Regions from separate parts of the Sphingomonas endolithica genome, predicted to be linked through region 2. Evidence: riboswitches for the same ligand, from Rfam matches in the RefSeq annotation. Region 2 holds a riboswitch; the other holds the start of a gene.
The links. Region 2 has a riboswitch for cobalamin ahead of NV382_RS11480 (TonB-dependent receptor plug domain-containing protein). Riboswitches for the same ligand answer to the same signal wherever they lie in the genome.
Positions count from the first base shown of each region.

Region 1: it holds a riboswitch for cobalamin, as region 2 does, so the genes downstream of both, NV382_RS06010 (5-methyltetrahydropteroyltriglutamate--homocysteine S-methyltransferase) here and NV382_RS11480 (TonB-dependent receptor plug domain-containing protein) in region 2, are expected to answer to the same signal.

Region 1 is NZ_CP103057.1:1,267,838-1,274,860, reverse strand. It holds gene NV382_RS06030 (hypothetical protein) at 1-90, shown strand, start outside; gene NV382_RS06025 (hypothetical protein) at 154-357, shown strand; gene NV382_RS06020 (acyl-CoA thioesterase) at 450-1,259, opposite strand; gene metE (5-methyltetrahydropteroyltriglutamate--homocysteine S-methyltransferase) at 1,264-2,526, opposite strand; partial or broken gene NV382_RS06010 (5-methyltetrahydropteroyltriglutamate--homocysteine S-methyltransferase) at 2,672-3,568, opposite strand; cobalamin riboswitch at 3,684-3,911, opposite strand; gene NV382_RS06005 (carbonic anhydrase) at 4,051-4,731, opposite strand; gene NV382_RS06000 (SulP family inorganic anion transporter) at 4,728-6,302, opposite strand; gene NV382_RS05995 (SDR family oxidoreductase) at 6,599-7,023, opposite strand, start outside.
Region 2 is NZ_CP103057.1:2,436,956-2,443,978, reverse strand. It holds gene NV382_RS11495 (ABC transporter substrate-binding protein) at 1-363, opposite strand, end outside; gene cobO (cob(I)yrinic acid a,c-diamide adenosyltransferase) at 453-1,091, opposite strand; gene NV382_RS11485 (aminotransferase class I/II-fold pyridoxal phosphate-dependent enzyme) at 1,088-2,224, opposite strand; gene NV382_RS11480 (TonB-dependent receptor plug domain-containing protein) at 2,224-4,143, opposite strand; cobalamin riboswitch at 4,277-4,478, opposite strand; gene cobU (bifunctional adenosylcobinamide kinase/adenosylcobinamide-phosphate guanylyltransferase) at 4,513-5,028, shown strand; gene NV382_RS11470 (glycoside hydrolase family 31 protein) at 5,159-7,023, shown strand, end outside.

The sequences.
Region 1 (7,023 bases), 1.2 Mb from region 2:
GTTGAAGACGAGCCGGACGCGGACGCGGACGTTGTAGGCTGCACGACCAGCCCGTTGTGCGGCCCTACAGGCCTTGCGTGGCCGGCCTGAGTTCCTGATCCTTTGTTAAGCTCTCCGATCTAGCCAGAGGCGCGATATTGGAGAGGGCTGGCGATGGACCGGGTGATTGATCTTGCGCTGAAGATTTCGCTGCTGCTGGCCAGCCTCGGATCATTGCTCTCGCTGACCAAGATGGTGATCGAGCAGTTCATGCCGATCCGCTATTATTGGTGGGGCGCGGTGGCGTTCTTCGGTGCGACGATCGTGCTGACGGCGGCGATCCGCCTGCGCGACGACCGCGCCGCCCATCGGGGTTGAAGCTGTCGTCGCAACGGCTTTTTCAGTTGATGCCGAAATGTGTGGTTGGCTTCAAAGGCCAATCCTCTGCCTACTGAACATGGAGCACTGTTCTAGCTGTTCGATGGCAACCGCGCCTGGCTCGTAACATGCGGGCGATCGATCGCCTTGGGGCGGCCTTCAGGATCGACCGATACCATCACGAACTCGGCCGATGCCGCTTGTTGACGAACGCCGGTCAGCAGTTCTTCCGACCAGAGTGCCACCCTGACCCGCATCGAGCTTCTACCGGTCATCACCACGTCAGCGATGATCTCCGTCATGTCACCTTCGCGGACGGGAGCGCGAAAGTCGATGCGGTCGGATGCCGCCATCACCATCACGGCGCGCGCGGCCCTCGTCGCGGCGATGAAGGCGCCCTTGCCGAGCATGCGGAGGGCATCGCCCCCGAACAGCGTGCCGTAATGGTTGGTCTGCGGTGGGAAGACCATGTCCATCATGTGCAGCGACGTATCGGCGGTCGTGTCCGTCGCCGTCGGCATGGCGGGCAGCGGGAGCCTCGTCGTCTCGCCCTTGACCGCGACCAGCGTGAAGACGCCGCGCGTGCACAGGCGGCGCTCGCCGCTGAGCAACGCCTCGGCGACCAGATCGACCTCGACGTCGCACGAACTGGTGCCGATGCGGACGATCCGTCCGGTCGCCTCGATCAGCTCGCCCTTGAGCGCCGGCGCGGCGAAGTCGATCCGTTCGCACGATGCGGTGACGAAGGGCGCGCGGCCGTGGCGCGAGGCAGCGAGAAAGGCCACCTTGTCCATGTGCGCCAGCGCCACGCCGCCGAACAGCGTGCCATGATGGTTGGTGTCGCCGGGAAAGATCATGTCGACCAACCGGACGATCCCCGTCGCCGCGCCCTTCGTCGCCATCGGTTCAGGCCCTCCCGGCCAGGTCGGCGCGGAGCGTCCTGGCGGCGGCGACCATCGCCGCGATCGCGGGCTTCACCTCGTCCCACTTGCGCGTCTTCAGCCCGCAGTCGGGGTTCACCCAGAGCTGTTCGGGCCGAAGATGCACCTGCGCGAGCCGCATCAGTGCGACCATCTCGTCTTGCAACGGCACACGTGGGGCATGGATATCGTACACGCCGGGTCCGATCGCGTTTGGGTAGTGATAGCGTGCGAACCCCTCGAGCAGTTCCATCTGCGATCGCGCCGTCTCGATCGAGATCACGTCGGTGTCCATCGCACCGATATCGGGGAGGATGTCGTTGAACTCCGAATAGCACATGTGCGTATGGATCTGCGTGGCGTCGTCCACACCGGCGGCCGACAGGCGGAAGCAATCGACCGCCCAATCGAGATAATGCTGCCAGTCGCGCTTACGCAGCGGCAGCCCTTCGCGCAGCGCCGCCTCGTCGATCTGGATCGCGCGTGCGCCGGCGGCTTCCAGATCGGCCACCTCGTCGCGGATCGCGAGCGCGATCTGCCGACACGATATCTCGCGCGGCTGATCGTCACGGACGAACGACCAGTTGAGGATCGTCACCGGCCCGGTCAGCATCCCCTTGACCGGCTTGCGCGTCAGGCTCTGCGCATAGCGCCACCAATCGACGGTCATCGCGGCCGGCCGCGAGACGTCACCCAACAGGATCGGCGGCCGGACGCAGCGCGAGCCGTAGGATTGTACCCAGCCGCCGGCGGTGAAGGCGAAGCCCGACAATCGTTCGCCGAAATACTGTACCATGTCGTTGCGCTCGAACTCGCCGTGGACCAGCATGTCGAGCCCGACGTCCTCCTGCCAGCGGATCGCACGCTCGGTCTCGCCGCGCAGGAACTGCTGATAGGCAGCGTCACCGAGATTGCCGCGATCATGCTCGGCGCGCACATGACGAACCGCGCTGGTCTGCGGGAAGGATCCGATCGTGGTGGTCGGGAATGCCGGCAGGTCGAGCATGTCGGCTTGTGCCGCCTGGCGCACGGCATACGGCGAGCGCCGGTCGCGCATCGCCGGCGACGCCGCTGCAAGGCGTGCGGCAACTGTCGCATCGTGGATGTGCGGGGACGTCCTGCGATTGGCGACGGCCCGGGCCGAGGCGGCCAGTTCTGCGGCGACGGTCTTGCGGCCGTCGTTCAATGCCCGCTTGAGGATCGATAGTTCCTCGATCTTCTGAACGGCGAAGGCGAGCCATTGCGTCACCTCCGGCTCGAGCTTCTTTTTCGAGCGCCAGATCGACCGGCGTGTGCAGCAGCGAGCAGGATGGCGCGAGGATCACGTCGCGCGCGGCGGCGATCGGCGCCAGGTGATCGAGCAGCGCCTCCAGATCGGCACGCCAGACGTTGCGGCCATCGACGATTCCGAGCGACAGCACCAACGTCTTCGGTGCGGCCTTCAGCACGGCGTCGATCTGATCGGGGGCGCGGACCAGATCGATGTGCAGCCCGTGGACGGGAAGCGCCACGGCGAACTCCGGATTATCCTCCAGGCCGCCGAAATAGGTGGTCAGCATCAGCTTCACGCCCGAGCCTGACAGCGTGTCATACGCGCGGGCCAGCGCATCACGCTGCCGATCGGCGAGGTCGAGGACCAGCACGGGCTCGTCGATCTGCACCCATTCGGCACCGGCCGCGGCCAGACGGCCGAGGATCACGGCGTACAGGCTCAGCACCTCGTCCAGGAAGTCGAACGGATCGACATCGCACCCCTTGGCCAGGCTCAGCCAGGTGACAGGCCCGAGCAGCACCGGGCGCGTCTCGAACCCTTGCGCCTTCGCCTCGCGATAGTCGTCGACGATCTTGGCGCCGTTCAGGGCCAGCTTCTGCCCGGCGGCGAGTTCGGGCACCATATAATGGTAGTTGGTGTCGAACCATTTGGTCATCTCGCACGCCGTCAGGCTGGCATGCGCATGGCCGCAACCGTCATCCTGCGCGGTGGTGCCGCGCGCCATCGCGAAATAGGTCGCGAGGTCGGTCTGGTCATCGGCCGCGCCGTATCGCGCGGGGATCGCGCCGAGCATCACGCTGGTGTCGAGCACATGATCGTAGAGCGAGAAATCGTTGGACGGCAGCCAGTCGGCGCCGAGCGCGCGCTGCCGCGCCCAGGCGGCGGTGCGAAGGCCGGATGCGGCCTCCAGCAATTCAGTCTCGGACGACGTGCCGGACCAATATCGTTCGAGTGCCGATTTCAGTTCGCGGCGCGGGCCGATGCGTGGAAAGCCAAGGGTGGCAACGGTGACGGTCATGGTCTTCATACCCCGATGAAAGGCGGAGAAGACGGATGGTCACAGGCAGGGCGCACGCCCGGAACATGGCTCGCGCGCGTGGCTGCAAGCGGCCAGCCCGGGATCCCCGCCGGTGGACGTTATCGCGTCGAAGGCAGGTCTCCTGGCTCACGGGTCATAACGACGGTCTGGCCTTCCCAGCGGTTCGCACCGCCAGTGACACTCGATGACCGCCGCTCGCCGCTTACAGTTGCGGGGGCAGCGCCGGCCTTGGACCTGTGTTCCTGAAAGGAGGTCCGCACCGGCTTCCCGTCTTAGCTCCGGCGCGCCTGCGCGGCCGGAGAACCTTGACGCCCGCTATGTCCCATCTTCCGCAATGAGGGTCAATCCACATATAAAGAAATCTTTATATGTGGCCTCGCCAGCAGCTGAGACGTGTCAGACGCCGATGAGCGACCGTTTTCACATGCTCACGTCACCTATGCACACGGCCCGCCGGGCCCTCAATAATCTACCGTCTGCGGCGCGCCCTTGATCTCGTCGTTGGTCAGCAGCACGCGCTTGGGGTGGGGCACTGCCTCCAGAGTCGTATCCCGATCGATCTCCATCAGCGGTTTGATGCGGCCGTCGCGAATGTCGTAGACCCAGCCGTGCAGCCAGAGATCCTGCTTCTTGGCGAACGCCGCCTGCACGGTATCGGTGCGCGCGAGATTGACGAGCTGATCGCGCACGTTGAACTCGACGAAGCGGTTGAGCTTGGCCTCGGGCGTCGTCTGGTTGCCCAATTCCTCCCAATGATCGCCGGCCACGTCGCGCGCGGTCTGCAGCCAGTCGTCGACCGGCCCGGTCGTGCCGCCATCGAGCGCCGCCTTGACCCCGCCGCAGCCATAATGGCCGCAGACGATCAGATGCTTCACGCCGAGCACGGTGACGGCATATTGCACCACCGACATCAGGTTGAGATCGTCGTCATTGACCAGGTTGGCGATGTTGCGATGGATGAACATGCCGCCGGGCGGCGTCATCGTCATCTGTTCCGGGCTGACGCGGCTGTCGGAACAGCCGATCCACAGGAATTCGGGCTTCTGGCCGTGCGTCTGGCGTTCGAAGAAGTCGGCTTTCTCTTCCGTCAGCTCGAGCGCCCAGGCGCGGTTGGCGAGCAGGAGTTGCTTGTAGTTTTTCATGCGAAACGGATTCCTGAAGTCGGTGCGTTGATCAGCGGCGCGCTGCGCTCGGCGATGTCGCCGCGTACCGTGACCTTGATGCCGCGATAGTCGGCGCCCTTGATGAACGCGTTGATGACGTCGACATTGTCGAGATCGACATAGTTGGTGGAGGACAGATCGATCAGCAGATTGGCATTGTCGGGAACCTTGTTCAGCTCCTTCTGAAGCTCGTATTTGTGGATGAAATACAGGTTGCGGCGCGCGCGGATCAGGCAATTCTCGTCATCGCAGACGAAGGTGATGGCCGAGCGGAAATTGCGCGCGATGACGAAGACGAAGCCGACGACCAGCCCGATGACGATGCCGATCAACAGATCGGTGAACAGGATCGCGACGATCGTCACCACGAACGGCACGAATTGCGACCAGCCCTGCTTGAAGCGCTCGGTAAACAGCTTCGGCTTGGTCAGCTTGTAGCCAGTGGCGATCAGCACGGCGGCGAGCGCGGCAAGCGGGATCAGGTTGAGCAGGAACGGGATCAACGCGACGCTGAGCAACAGCCATATGCCGTGCAGGATCGTCGAGCTCTTGCTCTGCGCGCCGGCATCGACATTGGCCGAGGAGCGCACGATCACCGAAGTGATCGGCAGGCCGCCGATCAGGCCGGAGACGATGTTGCCGCCGCCCTGCGCCATCATTTCCCAATTCTTGGGCGTGGTGCGGCGCTGCGGATCGAGCTCGTCGACTGCCTTGACGCTGAGCAAAGATTCGAGGCTGGCCACGATCGCCAGCGTCAGCGCGACGGTCCACACCGCGCCGTTGCCGATCTGCGAGAAATCGGGCGTGGCGAAGAACGAGGTGAACTCGCCGAAGCTCTTGGCCACCGGTACCTGCACCAGGTGTGTCGCCTGCAACTGCCAGTTGGGCTTGATCAGCCCGAGCAGCGCATTGCCGCCGACGCCGATCAGCACCACGACCAGCGGGCCCGGCACGAAACGCAGCGGGCCATCCTTGGGCCGGGCCTTGTCCCACCAGAACAGGAAGGCGAGGCTGGCCAAGGCGATCAGGATCGCGCCGGCCGAGAGATGCTGCCGCACGGCGGTGATGATCGAGGAGAAGGTGTTGCTGCCGTCCGCCTGCAGGAATTCGAAGCTGCCTTCGAAATCCCCGTCGTAGCCGAGCGCATGCGGCACCTGCTTGAGGATCAGGATCACGCCGATCGCCGCCAGCATGCCAGTGATGACCGATGAGGGGACGAATTCGGCGGCGATGCCCGAGCGCGTTGCGGCAAGCGCGACCTGGATGATGCCGCCCAGCATCACCGCCAGCAGGAACGCCTCGAACGAGGGCAGCCGCTCGATCGCGGCGAACACGATCACCGTCAGACCGGCGGCGGGGCCGCTGACCGACAAAGGCGATTTCGACAAGGCGCCAACGACGATGCCACCGACGATGCCGGCGATCACGCCCGAGAAGAGCGGCGCTCCGGAGGCAAGAGCAACGCCCAGACACAATGGCAGGGCAACCAGAAACACGACGATCGATGCGGGGAAGTCGACGCGCAGGGTCTTCAATAAGGGTAACGGCAAGACGGACCTCATGTCAGCGGCGGCCAAATTGGCGGCGAACCAGTCCGTTCTAGACGTAAGCCCGATCAACCTGTTCCCTTTATTGCAGCGCAGCAATCAAACGTTACACGCCTGTCATCTCGGCGCAGCACAATGCTTGGCCAGATCGAGTGCACCGACGCTGCGGTGGAGCGGGGCGGGGCGATCGGTATGCTTCGTTCCCGCAAGCCGCAGCACGCGGGCCGCCGCGCCGCTCCACCCCAGCCGCCCGCACCGTGACGTTCAGGCGGCCGGCGCTTTGCTCGGCAGCGCGTCGTTCAGCCTTGCGCGGTCGGACGGATCACGATGCTGCCGACATCCACTTCGGGCGGCTGCTCGATCGCATAGAGGATCCCGCGCGCAATCGCATCGGGCGGGATGGCGATCGCGCCGATCTGCCCCTCGATCATCGTCTTGGTCGGCTGGTCGGTGATGCTGTCGCCGAAATTCGTGGCGATCATTCCCGGGGACACTTCGGTCACGCGCAGGTGCGGTCCTGCCTCCTGCCTCAGTATCTCCGTCACCGTGCGAACGGCATTCTTGGTGGCGGCATAGACTCCCATCGTCGGCACCATCTTGATGCCGGCCGTCGAAATGACGTTGATCACATGTCCGCTCGCTTGGCGCGCGAAGACGGGCAGGGCAGCGGCGATGCCGTAAAGCGTGCCCCGCAGGTTCACGTCGATCATGGCGTCCCAGCCTT
Region 2 (7,023 bases):
CGCGATATGCATGCGCTTCAGCGCGGCGATCGTCGCCGGTTCGACATGCGGGCCGGTGATGACGATATCGGGCCGCAGCGCGACGACTTCCTCGGCCGTGCCGGAGGTCGCGCGAAAGCGTCGCGCCTGCGCCAGCGGAATCGAGGTGCTGCGCGCATCCTGCGAATAATGGCTGATCCCGGCAATCTGCGCAGGGTCGGCGATCTGCATCAGCACCGCATCGACGCATGGGTTGGTCGAGACGATGCGCGGCGACCGGGGCGGGGCGGCGGAGACGAGGAGGGGGATGAGGGCCAGTGCCAGCCCTATCGTCGTCCACGGCCGCCTTACCTTATCGTCATTCCCGCGCAGGCGGGGATCCATAATGTGGGGGGCACATTGCGGGGCCGACATGTCAGCCAGTATGGACTCCCGCCTGCGCGGGAATGACGGGTAAGCACCCGGGGCACGCATCAAAACTCCACGCCCTTCTGCGCCTTGAACCCGGCATGGTATGGATGCTTCACCTCGGTGAAGTCGGTCACCAGATCGGCGATCTCCAGCAGTTCCGGCTTGGCGGTGCGCCCGGTGATGCAGATATGCTTGGTCAGCGGCCGATCCTTCAGGAACGCCACGATCTCGGCGATCGGCAGCGTATCGTCGCGCAGCACGATGTTGAGTTCGTCGAGGATGACGAAATCGATCTCTGGATCGAGGATCATTTCCTTCGATCGCTCCCACGCCGCGCGCGCCGCGGCGATATCCTGCGCGCGGTCCTGCGTGTCCCAGGTGAAGCCCTGGCCCATCACCTCGAACGTGGCGAGATCGGGATAGGCCTCGAAGAAGTTGCGCTCGCCCGTCTCCCACTTGCCCTTCACATATTGCAGGATCGCCACCTTCATGCCCCAGCCGATGCTGCGGATCGCCATGCCGAACGCGGAGGAGGATTTGCCCTTGCCGTTGCCGGTGTGGACGATCAGCAATCCGCGCTCCAGCGTGCGCCGCGCCTGCATCTTGGCGCGCGCCTCGGCCATGCGCTTCATCCGCGCATTGTGGCGCTCATAGTCTTCGCCAGCGTCTTTGGGGCCAACGTGTTTAGGCGTGTCGGTCATCGAACGAACTCCTCGAGGGCAGTGGCAAGCCGGACCAACGCCGCGGCGCCGCGCGGCAGGCCGATGCGCAGCCGATCGGGCTGGTCGGCGAAAGGACGCGTGAGGATAGCATGCCGCGCGAGATGGGTGAAAAGATCCGCCGCACGCTCGTGCGCGACCAGCCGAAACAGCGGCGCGCTGCCGACGATCGGCAGGCCGGCGTCGCTCAGCACCTGATCGAGCAATGCACCCGTCTCGCCGATCCGCGCCTGCTGCGTGCCGCGCCAGGCGGCATCGCGGTACGCGGCCGTGCCGATCGCCACCGCCGCGCTGGATACCGGCCAGTCGCCGAGCATCGCGCGCGTCCGCGCGGCGACCGACTCCCCGGCAATGACGAAGCCGAGGCGTAGGCCGGGCAGGCCGTAGAACTTGCCAAACGACCGCAGCACGATGAGCGTGTCGGACGCATGCGGTGCGACGCCGGGCGCAGGATCGGCATAGGCTTCGTCGACGACCACGGTCATCGTCTCGGCGAGCGCGCGCAGCATCGCCGGATCGCTTGTCCGCCCATCCGGATTGGCCGGGCTGGCGAGCACGAGCACGAGCAGGTCGTAGGCCGCCCCGTCACCCGCGGCGGAGGGCGCGTAAGCTTCTCCCGCATCGTCACCCCGGACTTGTTCCGGGGTCCACTGCCTCGCACGATCAGGTGCCTGCGAGTTTGCGGCACGGTGGACCCCGGACCAAGTCCGGGGTGACGGTGGGTGTGTTGGTAAGTCACCCTCACTCAACAAGGTAATTGAGGAAATGCCAACGGCATCCGGCCACGCCGCGCGATGCCCTGCATAGCCCGGCACGACCACCGCCGGCCGTTCCGCCCCAAGTACCAGCGCCAGCAACCGCAACGCCAGATCGGTGCCCGGTACCGCGACGACTTGCGCCGCATTGACCCCGAACGCCTGCCCGGCCGCACTCTCCAGCGCCGCGATCTCGTCCGGCTCGGGCAGCCGATCCCAACCGAGCGGCAGGACGCCGACCGGCCACGCCCAAGGGGCGATGCCGGTTGACAGGTCTATCCAGTCGCCTTCGCCAAACGCCGCACGCGCGTCGGCCACCCGGCCGCCATGCGTGCAGAATGTGGCGACGGCATTGCGCATCAATAGGTCAGCCGGATGCCACCGAACGCACCGCAGCCCGGCTGGCCGTAATTGTAGATCGTCTGGTACCCCGCATCGAAGACGTTCTCGACGCGGCCATAGATCTCGAAGTGATCGCCGATCGGGAACGCCGCACGCAGGTCGGTCAGCACATAGCCGTCGAGCCGCCGTGCGTTCGAGGCATTGTCGAAACTGTCGCCGACCGCGGTGATCGTCGCACCGGTCTTCAGCCCGAACGCCCACTGGTAATCGGCATTCACCGTCACGCTGTCCCCCGGACGCCGCGCCAGATCGCGCCCGTAATTGGCACTGCCGGTCGAACGGTCGGTGGCATCGAGATAGGTATAGCTCGCACTGACCGTCAGCGCCTCGACCGGCTTCAGCAGCAGCGCGACTTCCAGTCCCTGTGCGCGGGTGCGGGCGATGTTGTCGTACGTGCCGTTCGGGCGATCGACGCAGATGCCGATCGCCGTGGCGCACGATACGAACGTGACCAAGTCGCGTGTGTTGCGGTGGAACCAGGTCGCGCTTGCCTCGATCGCGCCATCCAGAGCCTTCTGCGTTACCCCCGCGTCCCAGCCGTGCGAACGCTCCGGGGTAAGTGCCTTGTTGCCGTATTCGCTCTGCAACTGGTACAGGGTGGGCGCCTTGAAGCCTTCGGAATAGCTCGCCCGGAACTGGGTCGCGCCATCATTGGGCGAATAGACACCGCTGCCCGAAAAGGTCGTCTCGCCGCCGAACACATTGTGGTCGTCATGCCGTACGCCCGCCGTCGCGGTAAGGCCGGCGATCGGCGTCACCGCCAGCTGTCCATACACGCTGAACAACCGCGCACGACCCTTGGTCACCGGGCCGCCATAACTAGAGGTTGAGAAGCGCGAGATTTCGCGTTCAGCCCCGAACGTCGCGAACACCGCATCGCTCAGGTCGACCACGCCCTGATATTCCAGCCGGTCGTTGCGGCCGATGCCGCGGAACGTCTCGGTCGGATCGCCATCGGGATCGGTGTTGCGGCGATCGCTGTCGGTATGCGCGAAACCGATCCGGTTGCGGAACTTGCCGTCGAACAGAGCCGCATTCAGCCCGGCATAGCCGATCCACTGCTCGCTTTCGCCATATTCGCGCGTATCCTGCAACGGAAAGCCCCCGTCGATCTCGGTGCGGCCATTGGTATAGAAGCCGCGCAGATCGATCGAGACGTTCTCGGCCAGCGCGATCCCCAGGCTGCCGTTCGCGCTATAATTGCGGAACCCGTCTTTCTCCTTGCCCCCGGCAAAGGTCGAGATGCCATCGGTGGTGTAATAGCCGCCGCCGACGCTGGCCGAGACCGGCCCGAATTTGCCCGAGACGTTGGCAAAGCCCTGGCCCGTGCCGAACGAACCGCCTTCCGCACGCGCATTGACCGCGAGCTGCTCGGTCGGCTGGCGCGTGATCAGGTTGACCACGCCGCCGATCGCCTGGCTGCCCCACAGCACCGATTGCGCACCGCGCAGCACCTCGATGCGCGCGATGTTGCCGATCAACAGGCTGCCGAAATTGAACCCGCTACCCGGCGACGAGGGATCGTTCAATTTGATGCCGTCGATCAAGGCGACCGTCTGATCGCTCTCCGCGCCGCGAATGTTGACCGAGGTCGACGTCCCCACACCGCCATTGCGCGTCACGGTGACGCCAGGCGTCTGGCGCAGCAGGTCCGAGACGGTCACCGACTGGCGCTCGGTGATGGTCTGCGTGTCGAGCACGGTGACCGCCTGGCCGACGGTGGATGCTGGCCGTGCATCGCGATTGGCGGTGACGATGACGTCGCTGCCGGCATCGGCGGCCTGTGTCAGGCCGCCAGTCGATTGCGCGGTTTGCGCGAATACTGGTGTCGCGGCCGCGATGCACGGCAGCAGGATCAGGGCAGAATATTTGGTCACGTGGTTTCCCCTTGGCAATGAGCGGGGACGCACGTGATGCTTCGCCAAGGAAGACAGCTTCCCATCGCGCACGACCCCAACGACGTCGTCACGCGAGGAAAAACCTCGATCGCCCGGAACACCCCGTCCGCACGAAGGACAACCACGACAGGCAGGTCTCCTGGCTCCCGGTTCATCGCCTTGCCCGGCCTTCCCGGATCCCAAGGATCCAGTGGCACACGAGGAGCAAGGCTCACCGGTCACAGTTGCGGGGACAGCCCCGGATGACGAACAGATGCTCGCTTCCGGGTTCCCTTTTCATTCCATCTCTGGAAACCTGTCGCGCTTGCGCCCCTACGGTCGAGCGGAGAGTAAGGCAAGATGGCATCGATGAAGACGTTGTTCCTGGGTGGCGCCCGATCGGGCAAGAGCCGGCTGGCGCTGGCCACGGCAGAGCGACATGACGGGCCGCTACACTATCTCGCCACCGCCGAGGCATGGGACGACGAGATGACCGATCGTATCGCCCGGCATCGTGCCGAACGCGACGATCGCTGGCGCACGGTGGAATGCCCGCTCGAGCTGCCGGAGGCGATCGGCGCGATCGATGCGGGCGTGATCCTGGTCGATTGCCTGACCTTGTGGTTGTCGAACCTGATGCTCGGCGATCACGCTATCGCCCAGCGCTCGCATGCGCTGTGCGCCGCGATCGACGCAACGCCCCTCCCGCTGATCATCGTCACCAACGAGGTCGGCATGGGCATCGTCCCCGATCACCCGCTCGGCCGCGCCTTCCGCGATGCAGCGGGGCGGCTCAACCAGGACGTGGCGGCGAGGATGGCAGACAGATACTTCGTTGCCGCGGGGCTGGTCCTGCCGCTGCAGGCCTATGTAGCGCAACGGTGATCCGGTTGCCACTTTCTGCCGGGCGTCCGCATCCTCGCCCGTGGTAGGATTAAATTGATATTCTGCTCGGGAAGCTGTGCTAGCCAGGTCCAGGATGGTGCCGTGGACGCGAGCGGCCACAAGCGGAGGGATGACGGGGATGACGCGGCGTGGGTTGAACGTGGCATGGTGCGGCTTGGCGCTGGCCTTGACCGGCATCATCGGTGCACCCGCACATGCCGACACCCCGGCAATGCACGGTCGTGCGGCGCCAGCCGCAATCGTCCAGCGCGGGCAGGTGCGTTTCACCATCCTCACGGCACAATTGATCCGCATGGAATGGTCCCCCGACAGCCGCTTCGTGGACGATCCCTCACAAATCTTTATCGATCGCGATCAGCCGGTGCCGCACTTCACGGTGACCACGAGCGGCGGCAAGCTGCGGATCGAGACCGCCTCGCTGCAGCTCAGCTATGTGCTGGGCAGCGGTAAGTTCGACGCGCGGAACTTGCAGATCCGATCGAGGAAGCTCGCGCCGGCCTTCGACTGGCATCCGGGCGATCCAGAAACCGGCAATCTGCACGGCACCGCTCGGACGATGGATCGTTATTCGGGCGACATCAACATCGACAGCGGCAAGCGGTTAGATCTCGGCCAGGGTCTGTTGTCGCGTGATGGGTGGCACGTCGTCGACGACTCGACATCGTTTCTGTTCGACGCCGACCTGCGCTGGCAATGGGCCAAGCCGCGCGGCTGTGCGGACTGCCAGGACCTGTATTTCTTCGGCTACGGACATCGGTATCAGCGAGCGCTGGGCGATTATGCCGCCGTGGCCGGACGTCAGCCGATGCCGCCGCGCTTTGCCTTCGGCTATTGGTGGTCGCGTTACTGGAATTATTCGGACCGCGAGATGCGCGATCTGGTCGGCGATTTCGAGCGCTACCAGATCCCGCTCGACGTGATGGTCATCGACATGGATTGGCACCGCACCGACGATCTGAGCTGGGACGCCAAATACGTCAAACGCGACGAGGTCGGGGAATCGGTCGGCTGGACCGGCTATACCTGGAACCGCAGCCTGTTCCCGGAACCGGACCGGTTCCTCGGCTGGCTGCACGACCACAAGCTCAAGACCACGCTCAACCTGCATCCGGCCTCGGGCATTCCCGCGCGAGAAGAAAGTTACCCCGCATCTGCCAAGGCGATGGGCGTGACCGATGGGGCGCCAGTGCCGTTCGAGGCGGCCGACAAGCGCTTCGTGCAGAACTGGTTCGACAAGACGCTCGATCCGCTCGCCAGGCAGGGTGTCGATTTCTGGTGGCTCGATTGGCAGCAATGGCCCAATTCCAAGCTGATGCCGGGCCTGTCCAATACCTGGTGGCTTAACTACGTATTTTATACGCGGATGCAGCAGACCAGCCAGAATCGAGCGCTGATCTATCATCGCTGGGGCGGTCTCGGAAACCATCGCTACCAGATCGGTTTCTCGGGAGACTCGGTGATCTCATGGGCGTCGCTTGCCTATCAGCCCTATTTCACCGCGACCGCATCCAACGTGCTATACGGCTATTGGAGCCACGATATTGGCGGCCACTTCTTTGCCGAGACCACGCCAGAGAGCCAGCGACATATCGACCCGGAGCTCTACGTTCGCTGGATGCAGTTCGGCGCGTTCAGCCCGATCCTGCGTACGCATTCGTCGAAGGAGGCAGGCCTGCGCAAGGAGCCGTGGCGCTTCTCGCCGGAGGTGCTTGCCGCACTTCGCCAGACGGTGGCCCTGCGCTACCAGCTGGCCCCTTACATCTACACCGCGTCGCGTCAGGCCTATGACAGCGGAGTCTCAATCCTGCGGCCGCTATATTATGCCTGGCCCGAGCAGCCGGAGGCCTATCGCGCGACCGGCGAATATATGTTCGGTGACGACATGCTTGTGGCGCCGGTCACTCAGCCGCTCCAAAACGGCGTCGCCAGTGTCTCTATTTGGCTTCCACCCGGCCGCTGGTACGACGACAATCG